2 regions of the Priestia sp. MDV22-iso46 genome follow, and region 2 is predicted to be linked to the other one. Evidence: riboswitches for the same ligand, from Rfam matches in the RefSeq annotation. Region 2 holds a riboswitch; the other holds the start of a gene.
What was found. A riboswitch is a leader RNA that binds a small molecule or an ion and turns the genes downstream of it on or off. The one in region 2 is predicted to bind FMN.
Positions count from the first base shown of each region.

Region 1 (5,161 bases), on a different contig from region 2:
TGACTGTTATGTTAGGGGTTAAGGAGTTTTTTGTGAGAAATACAAAAAGAAAATGAAAAATAAAAAATAAACGAAAAGGCACAAGCGCTGGGATATGCGTAGATTTACACGTAAAAAGGCTCGTCTTTTTTTAATCGTTTCTACATATAGTGAACTATGAAGGGTAGAAGGGTGATGGGCATGAAAAGGTGGAAACTCACGCTGCAGGTTGCTGCTACGTATGTAGGCACCGTTGTAGGAGCCGGTTTTGCAACAGGCAAGGAAATCGTTCAATTTTTTACACAGTACGGGGAACTTGGAATGGTCGGAATTTTGGTCAGCGGCTTGTTTTTTATTTGGCTAGGTTCAAAAATGATGCTGCTTTCGCACGCAATTGGGGCTTCTTCTTATCAGCAGCTTAATACATATTTATTTGGTGATGTGCTTGGAAAAGCGGTAAACGGTGTAATGATTGTCATTTTATTTGGAGTAACTTCAGTCATGCTAGCGAGTACGGGGGCAATAGGAAAAGAACAGTTTGGACTGTGGCCTCCTGTTGGGATGATTTTTACAATTGTTTTAACTTATATATTTATCGCAAAAGGAATTAACGGTATTTTAATGGTTAATTCTCTTGTTGTGCCGATGATGCTTTCATTTGCTTTTATCATCTTTGTGCCAAATATCAGCTATTTCTCACTGATTCAAACGAAGCCGGATTTAACGCTCGTCACGCAGTGGAAGTGGGCGGTTAGTCCCTTTTTATATATTTCCCTAAATCTAGCTTTGGCTCAGGCCGTTTTGGTTCCATTAGGAAGCTCCGTGAAGGATAGGAGCGTGATTAAAAAAGGGGCCGTAATAGGAGGGTGTGTACTTACGTTTATGCTTGTTTCTACTCATCTTGCCCTTTCCAATTTGCCTTATTCATTTCAACTTGATATTCCGATGAGTGCCGTTGTTAAAAATATCTCAGCGTGGGTGAATGTTTTATTTACGGTAGTTGTGTTAGGCGAGATTTTTACTACATTGATTGGAAATGTATTTGGAATCGCTAAGCAGCTTCAGTCATTTCTTCCCCTGAATGACAAACAAGCTTTTGCGTTTATTATCTTGGCCTGCTTTATTATTGGGCAATTCGGATATGCCCAGCTTCTTGAGTTTTTGTATCCGATATTTGGCTATATTGGACTAGCTTTTGTATGGATGCTATGTATTAAAAAAGAAAAAATAAGCTAAAAGCTGGATTTTAAAGAATAGATGTGAAAAAACGAAGTTAAATGATGTGACAAGTCGATTTTACTTTGCTATAATGTAAAACAAATAAGACTATAGCAGTCGAATATATTATCCTTCGGGGTCGGGTGTAAGTCCCAACCGGCGGTGATAAAGCGTATGCTTTTAAGCCCGTGACCCGTTTTCATACGATGTATGTTAGCGGTGGATCTAGTTAAAATCTAGAGCCGACAGTAAAAGTCTGGATGGGAGAAGGATCAGGAAGCACAGTTGTTTTTTTGTGTTGAATTAATAAGGGACACGTTTGCCTTTTTTAAAGCTACCCTTGTTTTTGTACACAAAATATAACTGTTTATTTCGTATACAATTAGCGGAATTTTGCATAGATAAAACTGATTCAGCTCAGCCGACCCCTTGGACATTTGTTCAAGGGGCTTTTTTATTTTCAGTGGTTGGGGGAAAGATAAATATGAAAAAAAAGCAGCTGCTATTTCAAAACGGTATAAGAAGTTGGAATAGCGCCAAAGCAGGTGAAGAAAATGTTCACAGGTATCATTGAAGAGATTGGAAAAATAAAACGTATTCAAAAGGCCACAGAAGCAATTGTTCTTACGATTGATGCGAAGACCGTGTTAGAAGATGTGAACTTAGGGGACAGTATTTCAGTTAACGGCGTTTGTTTAACCGTAACGGCTTACTCTCAAAATGAATTTACGGTCGATGTCATGCCGGAGACGATTAAAGCAAGTACCCTTCAGCTTCTAACCGTTGGATCACGTGTTAACTTAGAGCGGGCGATGGCTGCAAATGGCCGATTTGGAGGGCATTTCGTTAGCGGACACGTTGATGGAATTGGAACCATTGTAAGCAAAACACGTAAAGGAAATGCCTTTTATTATGAAATTCAAGTCGATCCCGAACTTCGTGAATTTATGATGTTAAAAGGGTCTGTTTCCGTAGACGGAACAAGTCTTACTATTTTTGATGTCAGCAACCAATCATTTACTATTTCTCTTATTCCTCATACGGTGCTTCACACAGTCGTTGGAGACAAACAGCGAGGAGACAAGGTGAATATTGAATGCGATATGTTAGCTAAATATATGCATCAGATGATGACAAATAAGTCAACCCCTGGCGCCTCGAATCGTTTAGGTAACATGAAGGATTTATTGCAGCAGCATGGTTTTACAAATTAACAGTGAGGTGAAAGAGATGTTTCATAAAGTAGAAGAAGCCATTGAAGAGTTAAAAAAGGGAAAAGTGGTTATTGTATGCGATGATGAAGATCGAGAAAACGAAGGAGATTTTATTGCATTAGCCGAAAAAACGACGCCTGAGGTTATTAACTTTATGGCTACTCATGGAAGAGGATTAATTTGTACACCTGTTAATGAAGAAATTGCGCATAAATTGAATCTTCACCCGATGGTAGCGAACAATACGGATGTACATGGAACAGCATTTACAGTAAGTATTGATCATATTTCAAGTACAACAGGTATCAGTGCATACGAACGCTCTGCTACGGTTATGGCTCTTGTAAATGAAGCGACGGTAGCAAGTGATTTTCAACGCCCAGGACATATTTTCCCATTGATTGCAAAAGATGGGGGCGTTCTGCAGCGTGCAGGTCATACAGAGGCTGCTGTTGATTTAGCAGTATTAGCAGGAGGAAAGCCTGCGGGTGTTATTTGTGAAATTATGAATGAAGATGGAACAATGGCACGTGTACCAGATTTAACAAAAATTGCAGAACAATTTGATTTAAAAATGATTACAATAAAAGATTTGATTGCCTACCGCCGCAAACATGACCAGCTTATTAGCCGTGAAGTAGAAGTGAGCTTACCTACGGCATTTGGTGAGTTTAAAGCTGTAGGATATACAAATAAACTTGATAATAAAGAACATGTGGCTCTTATCAAAGGTGATATTGATCATAATAGCCCCGTTCTCGTTCGCGTTCACTCTGAGTGTTTGACTGGAGATGTGTTTGGTTCTGAACGCTGCGACTGCGGTCCTCAGCTTCACGCAGCTCTTACGCAAATTGAAGCAGAAGGACGCGGCATTCTGCTGTATATGCGTCAAGAGGGCAGAGGTATTGGCTTACTAAATAAGCTAAGAGCATATAAGCTGCAGGAAGAAGGATACGATACCGTAGAAGCGAATGAAAAACTCGGGTTTGCGGCGGATCTGCGAGAGTATGGAATCGGTGCTCAAATCTTAAAAGACCTTGGAGTCAAACAAATGAAGCTTTTAACGAATAACCCTCGTAAAATTACTGGGCTAAAAGGCTACGACCTTGAAGTGATCGAGCGAGTGCCTCTTCAAATGCCGGCAGTGGATGCCAATAAAAAATACTTAGATACAAAAGCTAAAAAATTAGGTCATTTATTACATTTATAATTTTACACTTTTTTTCGTTATAACAAATGAAGCTAATTCATGAAAAGAAATGTAAATAACTATATATTAATACTAGCAGGAGGAACAAAAGATGAATCATTTATATGAAGGAAATTTAGTAGGCACAGGATTAAAAATCGGAATCGTGGTAGGGCGTTTTAATGAATTTATTACAGGCCGTTTACTTAGTGGAGCAGAAGATGCGCTCAAACGTCACGGCGTAGCTGATGAAGACGTAGACGTGGCTTGGGTGCCGGGCGCTTATGAAATCCCATTAATCGCCAAAAAATTAGCTGAATCTAAAAAATATGATGCAGTGATTACGCTAGGAACCGTTATTCGAGGAGCTACTCCACACTTTGATTTTGTATGTAATGAAGTAGCAAAAGGCGTTGCATCTCAAAGCTTACAAACAGGCGTGCCAATTATCTTTGGTGTATTAACAACTGAAACAATTGAGCAAGCAATTGAACGTGCAGGAACAAAAGCAGGAAATAAAGGATGGGAAGCTGCAGCATCAGCTATCGAAATGGCTAACCTTTCAAAAATGATTGAAGGATAATAGATACCATTCCAGTTTTTATAAGCTGAAGAGTTAAAAGAGGCTGAAACAAAAGTATGTTAGTTGAAAGAAGATCCGAACGATGAATCGTTCGGATTTTTTTCATTGGCATGGTGAACGTAGGTTTCAGGTATGTAGTGGCTTCTAACTAAAGGGTAAGGCAAAGACTTCTGCGGGAAAAGCGGAAGAAGTGTGACCCCGCAGAAGCGGAAGCGACGAGGAGGCTCAGCGGCCGCCCGCGGAAAGCGAAGTCTTGCACGGAACTCAACTGCAGTGTAGAAAGCGATCCAAACTATCTCATGTATCCCGTTTGTTCGCCTTTAGATTGGATTGATGTAGTTATGTCTCAAGCTCTTTTGAATAGAAGCTAGCTATGTATAATTTGGCTAAAACGTCTTACTCTAAGTAATAATTAGGTCGTAAAAGGGAGACGTCTATGCCTCATTATACTGCTTTTTTTGCATTGATTATTATCAGCACAGCCGTTTTGCTTACAGTATTCATACGTAAAAAAGATAAAAAGCTAGTCGTTTTGCTTTTTTTTATCATTGGAATGGCTTATGTACTAGAGTATGTTGTATTTGTGTTGTTTGAAAGTTACGATTACGATCCTGATTTTATGACCAATGAATATTTTGATAATTTGTTTGGTTCCTTAACTTCTCAAGCGTTTGCTTTTCCAATCATGGCTATGGTGGTAGCTGCTTATCAATTAAAATTCCGCTATATTTTATTCATTTCAGCTATATTTATGGGGATTGAAGAATTATTTTTACACTGGGATATTTATACACATCACTGGTGGAAAACAATTTATACAGGCGTTTTAATGACCATAGGCTTTAGCATTTCAAAGATTTGGTATGTATGGCTAACAGAACGGTATATGACATTTGTGCATTACGCTACATTTTTTCTCGGGATGCTCGCCATTACTTCTACTATTATGTTTATGCTGTTAGCATATTTTCATAATAA
Region 1 covers NZ_JBZVWT010000001.1:1,663,080-1,668,240, reverse strand. The annotation lists gene AC4NPH_RS08580 (YkvI family membrane protein) at 181-1,215, shown strand; FMN riboswitch at 1,323-1,473, shown strand; gene ribE (riboflavin synthase) at 1,752-2,411, shown strand; gene AC4NPH_RS08570 (bifunctional 3,4-dihydroxy-2-butanone-4-phosphate synthase/GTP cyclohydrolase II) at 2,428-3,621, shown strand; gene ribH (6,7-dimethyl-8-ribityllumazine synthase) at 3,713-4,183, shown strand; gene AC4NPH_RS08560 (hypothetical protein) at 4,620-5,161, shown strand, end outside.
Region 1: linked by a shared signal. The riboswitch ahead of ribE (riboflavin synthase) and the one ahead of AC4NPH_RS13830 (ECF transporter S component) in region 2 are both predicted to bind FMN.

Region 2 (5,161 bases):
GATGAAATAAGCTCTTGCTGTGATTTTACCATTATATCTCTCCTTGACGAAGCAAACGAGCTAATTCTAATTCCCAGCCTTGAAATGTCCATTGCTCCTGCTCACCATTTGTTTTTTTATAGTTTTCTAAATCCAAGCCGCAGCAATCGCAACAATTCTCAAGCTCTGATTTTCCCGTTTCATCGAAATAGCCAAGCAGCACGTGACGACGGCATTCTTTTGTCTCAATAAACCCCTTCATCGCACGATACTTGTCATGTTTGTTTCGAAGACGTTTATTTACAGCTGTAACAATCGTTTCATGCAGCGATTCAGGAATTTTCCAGGGTTCAACATGTTCATTTTCCACTACATTTTCTCTGTACAAATAATAACGAATAAATCGCCAATGTGTTTCTTGAACACCCACTGTATAAAGAAAGTGAGACTCTACTTGTTTTAAAGGAATGGCCTGATCATGGTTTCGTAAATACGACAAGCAGTATAAGATGGTATCTGAAGAAGGAAGCTCAATTTCAAGTAAAGAATGAGCAAAATCATCGTCTCCTTCAGCATAAAGCAAGATCGCAATACTGTTTCGCTGATCGCGTCCACTTCTTCCAATTTCCTGTACATATGCTTCTAGCTGCGTAGGTGTATGAAAATGAATAACAAAGCGAACATTCGATTTGTTAACCCCCATTCCAAATGCACTTGTGCAGCAAATGATATCAAGCTGATTTTCTAAAAATTGCTGTTGAACAAGCATTCTTTCATTCGGTTCCATTCCCCCATGGTAATACTGCACTCGCTGTATCCCATTTTCCTTTAGAAGCTGTGTTAATGCTTCTGTCCAAGATCGGCTGGAACAATAGATAATTCCCGGACCTTGCAGTTCACTAACGTACATCAGTAACTTCTCTTTTTTTTCTTCAATACTTGCAACAAAATCAACTTTCATCGCAATATTACTTCGATTCATGGAATAGATGTGCTCGTTGACAGCAGGAAGCGATAAGTAGCGCTTAATATCTTCCACTACTTCCCTAGTCGCAGTTCCCGTTAATGCCAGACATAGCGGACTGCCAAGTTCCTTCCATATATCTCCTAGCTGTAGATAATCTAAACGAAAATCATGTCCCCACTGAGAAATACAGTGCGCCTCGTCCACAACGAAAAGGCCTACCTTTGCCTGCTTTAATGCTTCTACTACAACAGCATTTTGCAAAATTTCAGGAGATGCATAAATAAAACGATAAAAAGCTAAATTTTTTAGCGCTCGTTGTTTTTCTTCTTGTTGTAGGAAACTATTTAAGGCAATAACTCGCTTTTCTCCGCTTGCCTTTAGTTGTTGAACTTGATCTTCCATCAGTGAAATTAAAGGAGATACAATCAGCACCGGTCGGTTCAACAAATAAGCTGGGAGCTGATAGCACAATGATTTTCCTGTTCCTGTAGGAAGAACCGCTAACACATTATGACCCGTTAAAATATCTTGAATAATCTCTTTTTGTCCTAGTCGAAATTGGCTATAGCCAAATTGTTTCTGTAGAAGTTGTTCTATCTTCACATCAAACACCACTTTTTTTAGTATCAGGTAAAATGTTTTGCTAATACGAGACGAATCTGAAAATAGGTAACGTCGTCTTTTACTTCTTCCTTTATCACCTTTAATTTATTTGTACGCAAACCTTCAAAGGCTGAGACAATTTCTTCCTGCTGCTTAGGCGATACGTATGCATCGATTGAAAAAGATGGAACAAACAGAGCTAATTCTGCAATATGATCTTCAATTGTACTTTCTTTTAAACGCCTTATATAAGCAATTTCTTCAAGCGTCTTGCCTTTTTGAAGCCAGCTATACGTTTTTAACGTCGAGCTTGTCAAAGGCAATTCTAAATATAGATCACGTAAAAAAGAAGAAAGTACATGAAAGCTTTCATTATTTTTACTCACTTTTTCAATGATATGGTGAATAACCCCTAAAAGTTGAATATGAACATAATGCTCATCGAGTTCATATTGATATGCTAACTGATTTTTTGTAAAGCCTACTCTTTGGTATCCAGTCAGTTGCAAAACAAAAAGAGACGCGTCCCGTTCCGTACAACCTTTCAAGCACGTTCGGAGCTCTTCGAATAGCTCGGCCGCTAACTCTTGACGCGTTTGCTTTTGAGACATAATATAAGTTTTGACCCATTGAATAACCTCAGGATTTTTGGAAATGGGTAAAAACCCTTTTTGAAAATACTGTAGGTTTGATAAGGTCTGAATGAACAAAGTGATTCTTGCTAAAAATAATTGAGTACTGCTTGCGAATTTCCATCCGTCTAAAGCTGGATGAAAGGGTCGAGCCGTCAGTTCATCTTCAAGGCGTGCTTGTCCCTTATCTGTCATCACATACTTTTGATTTTCAGTTTCTTCAATATACTGCTGTTCTTTTAAATATGCAACGCAGGTTTCAAAAGACCGTTTATCTAAGTAAACAAATGACTGAAAAAGAAACGAAATTCCAAAAATTTTTCCGTCTTGAATCGTTTGAGCTGACTTTTTACCTGTTAATAAATGATAAATACCATAGGCGGTTCGCTCACCTTTTAACTGTTTTATACAAAATAAAATGCTAACTTGAATATAATTCAAAGGTGTCAACTTCCTTTCTCATTCATTGTACCAAAAGTGACCAATAGCATGTGAGATAAAGGCTTTTTAGCTCTTTCCTTTATGTATCAAAACGTTTGGGTAAGTGAAGAAACCTTGATTTGATAAGCATTCTCAGTGACTTTTCTATTGAAAAGTTTTATAAATCATTTTACAATGAATAAGGAGAAATTTCACTCTTGATTCGCGAAGAGATTATATAATGAGAAATTTTCGAACACTTTACAGGAGGTCTTGTTATGCCAAAATATACAATTGTTGATAAAGATACTTGCATCGCATGCGGCGCTTGCGGAGCAGCAGCACCAGACATTTATGATTATGATGATGAAGGTATTGCATTCGTAACATTAGATGATAACCAAGGTGTAGTAGAAATTCCAGAAGATCTAGAAGATGATATGATGGATGCAATGGAAGGCTGCCCTACGGATTCAATTCGCGTAGCGGATGAAAAATTCGAAGGCGATGCTAATAAATTCGAATAAGTATTGAGCAAACCTGTAGTGTACATGCTGCAGGTTTTTTTATATATAAAAATCGCCCTCCCCGGGAGAGCGATTGAATTAAACAGCAATGCGACGCGTGATCCATTGCTTCATTTTTGAAAACAATAAGACAAAGATAACCCCTGTTGCTGCTCCTTTTATTAAGTTAAACGGCAAAATACCTGCAACGATATATTGACGTGCTTGTTCACTAGACATTTCTGGCGATTGTAAGAAGATTGTATACGCTGGTAAGAAGACATAATAATTTAAGACAGCCATGAGTACCGTCATTACCACCGTACCCGTAACCAAACCTATCGTTACGCCTTTAGCCGTTTTAAATCGGTTGAACATGTATGATACAGGAAGAACGAACAGTAAACCAGCCACAAAGTTCGCCACTTGACCAACTGGAACCCCTGTAGCACTTCCTTGAATTAAATAATTCAATAAATTTTTTATTCCTTCTACTATAACAGCAGCCATCGGTCCGAATACAAGTGCTGCTACGAGTGCAGGAATTTCGCTAAAATCAATTGTTAAAAACGGAGGTAATCCAGGAATTGGAAAATTAATCATCATTAAAATATAAGCAATACTACTTAACATTCCTAGTACAACCAGCTTTTGAGTTTTCTTACTTTGTTGCATCTTGCCTCTCTCCTTCTTTGTGATCCACTCTTCAAAGAAGAAAGGTTCAACTTTATATCCCCACGCAAAAACCTCCCAACAAATGATTCGTTGAGAGGAGACATGGCAGGCATATTTAATAAACGTTCATCACATTAGGTTTTGAACGCTGAACCTCCACCTTCTCCCATCCAGACTGTACTGTCGGCTTTGGAGTTTCACCAAATCTGCTCGTATGTATTACATATAAGCTCGCGGGCTCAAAACAATTTGTTTTTTACCGCCGGTCGGGAATTTCACCCTGCCCCGAAGATAGACCAATATTTAATTATGAATTTATTATATGTTATCTCGAATTAAAAGTAAATAAAGAAGTTTTTTAATTCATATTAAATTGATGTCTTTTATAAACTTCATTACTGTTTTTATATGTAAAATAAGGAAATAAGTGCATAACCAACAGCGTTATGACATATTTATAGTTCCAATTTACGCTTATAATTGTGTATTTGATAACTAATCGTAAAGTTTGAAAAATACAATTGACAGAATTTTTTTAACATGGTAAATTATCAAATATTTGATGATAGTAAAATCCAAGGGAGATGTTCACGTCATGTATAATGTGTTAGTAGCTGATTCAATTAGCAATGAAGGTCTTGCTCCACTACTTGAAGCTCCTCATGTGAATCTTACGCGAAAAAAAGTTGAAGAAGTTGAGAATGATTTGCATACGTACGATGCGCTTTTAGTACGGAGTGCTACGACGGTTACAGAGGATTTGCTGGCAAAAATGCCGAATTTAAAAATTGTTGCTCGCGCTGGAGTTGGGGTCGATAATATTGATATTGAAGCCTCAACCAAACGAGGGGTTGTCGTTATTAACGCGCCGAACGGAAATACCATTTCAACGGCGGAACATACATTTGCTATGATGGCTAGCTTGTTTCGTCATATCCCCCAAGGAAATGCTTCAGTTAAAGCGCGCGAATGGAACCGCTCAGCATTTGTTGGAACAGAGCTTAATCGTAAACACCTGGGCATTATCGGATTTGGACGAATTGGCTCAGAACTTGCCAAACGCGCAAAAGCCTTCAATATGAGCGTTCACGTTTACGATCCTTTTTTAACCTCTTCCCGAGCTGAAAAGCTAGGAGTAGAACTATTATCCCTGGATGAATTACTAGCAGCAGCGGATGTAATTACCGTGCACACTCCGCTTACGAAAGAAACAAAGGGATTGCTCAATCATGACACATTAGCCAAAACAAAGAAGGGTGTGTTTTTATTAAACTGCGCGCGCGGCGGAATCATTGATGAAAAAGCCTTAGTTCATTATTTAGAAATTGGCCATGTTCAAGGTGCAGCTATTGACGTATTTGAAGTTGAGCCGCCGATTG
Region 2 covers NZ_JBZVWT010000002.1:364,410-369,570, reverse strand. The annotation lists gene AC4NPH_RS13850 (CPBP family intramembrane glutamic endopeptidase) at 1-32, opposite strand, end outside; gene AC4NPH_RS13845 (RecQ family ATP-dependent DNA helicase) at 32-1,549, opposite strand; gene AC4NPH_RS13840 (YpbB family protein) at 1,573-2,622, opposite strand; gene AC4NPH_RS13835 (ferredoxin) at 2,880-3,128, shown strand; gene AC4NPH_RS13830 (ECF transporter S component) at 3,207-3,782, opposite strand; FMN riboswitch at 3,937-4,079, opposite strand; gene serA (phosphoglycerate dehydrogenase) at 4,378-5,161, shown strand, end outside.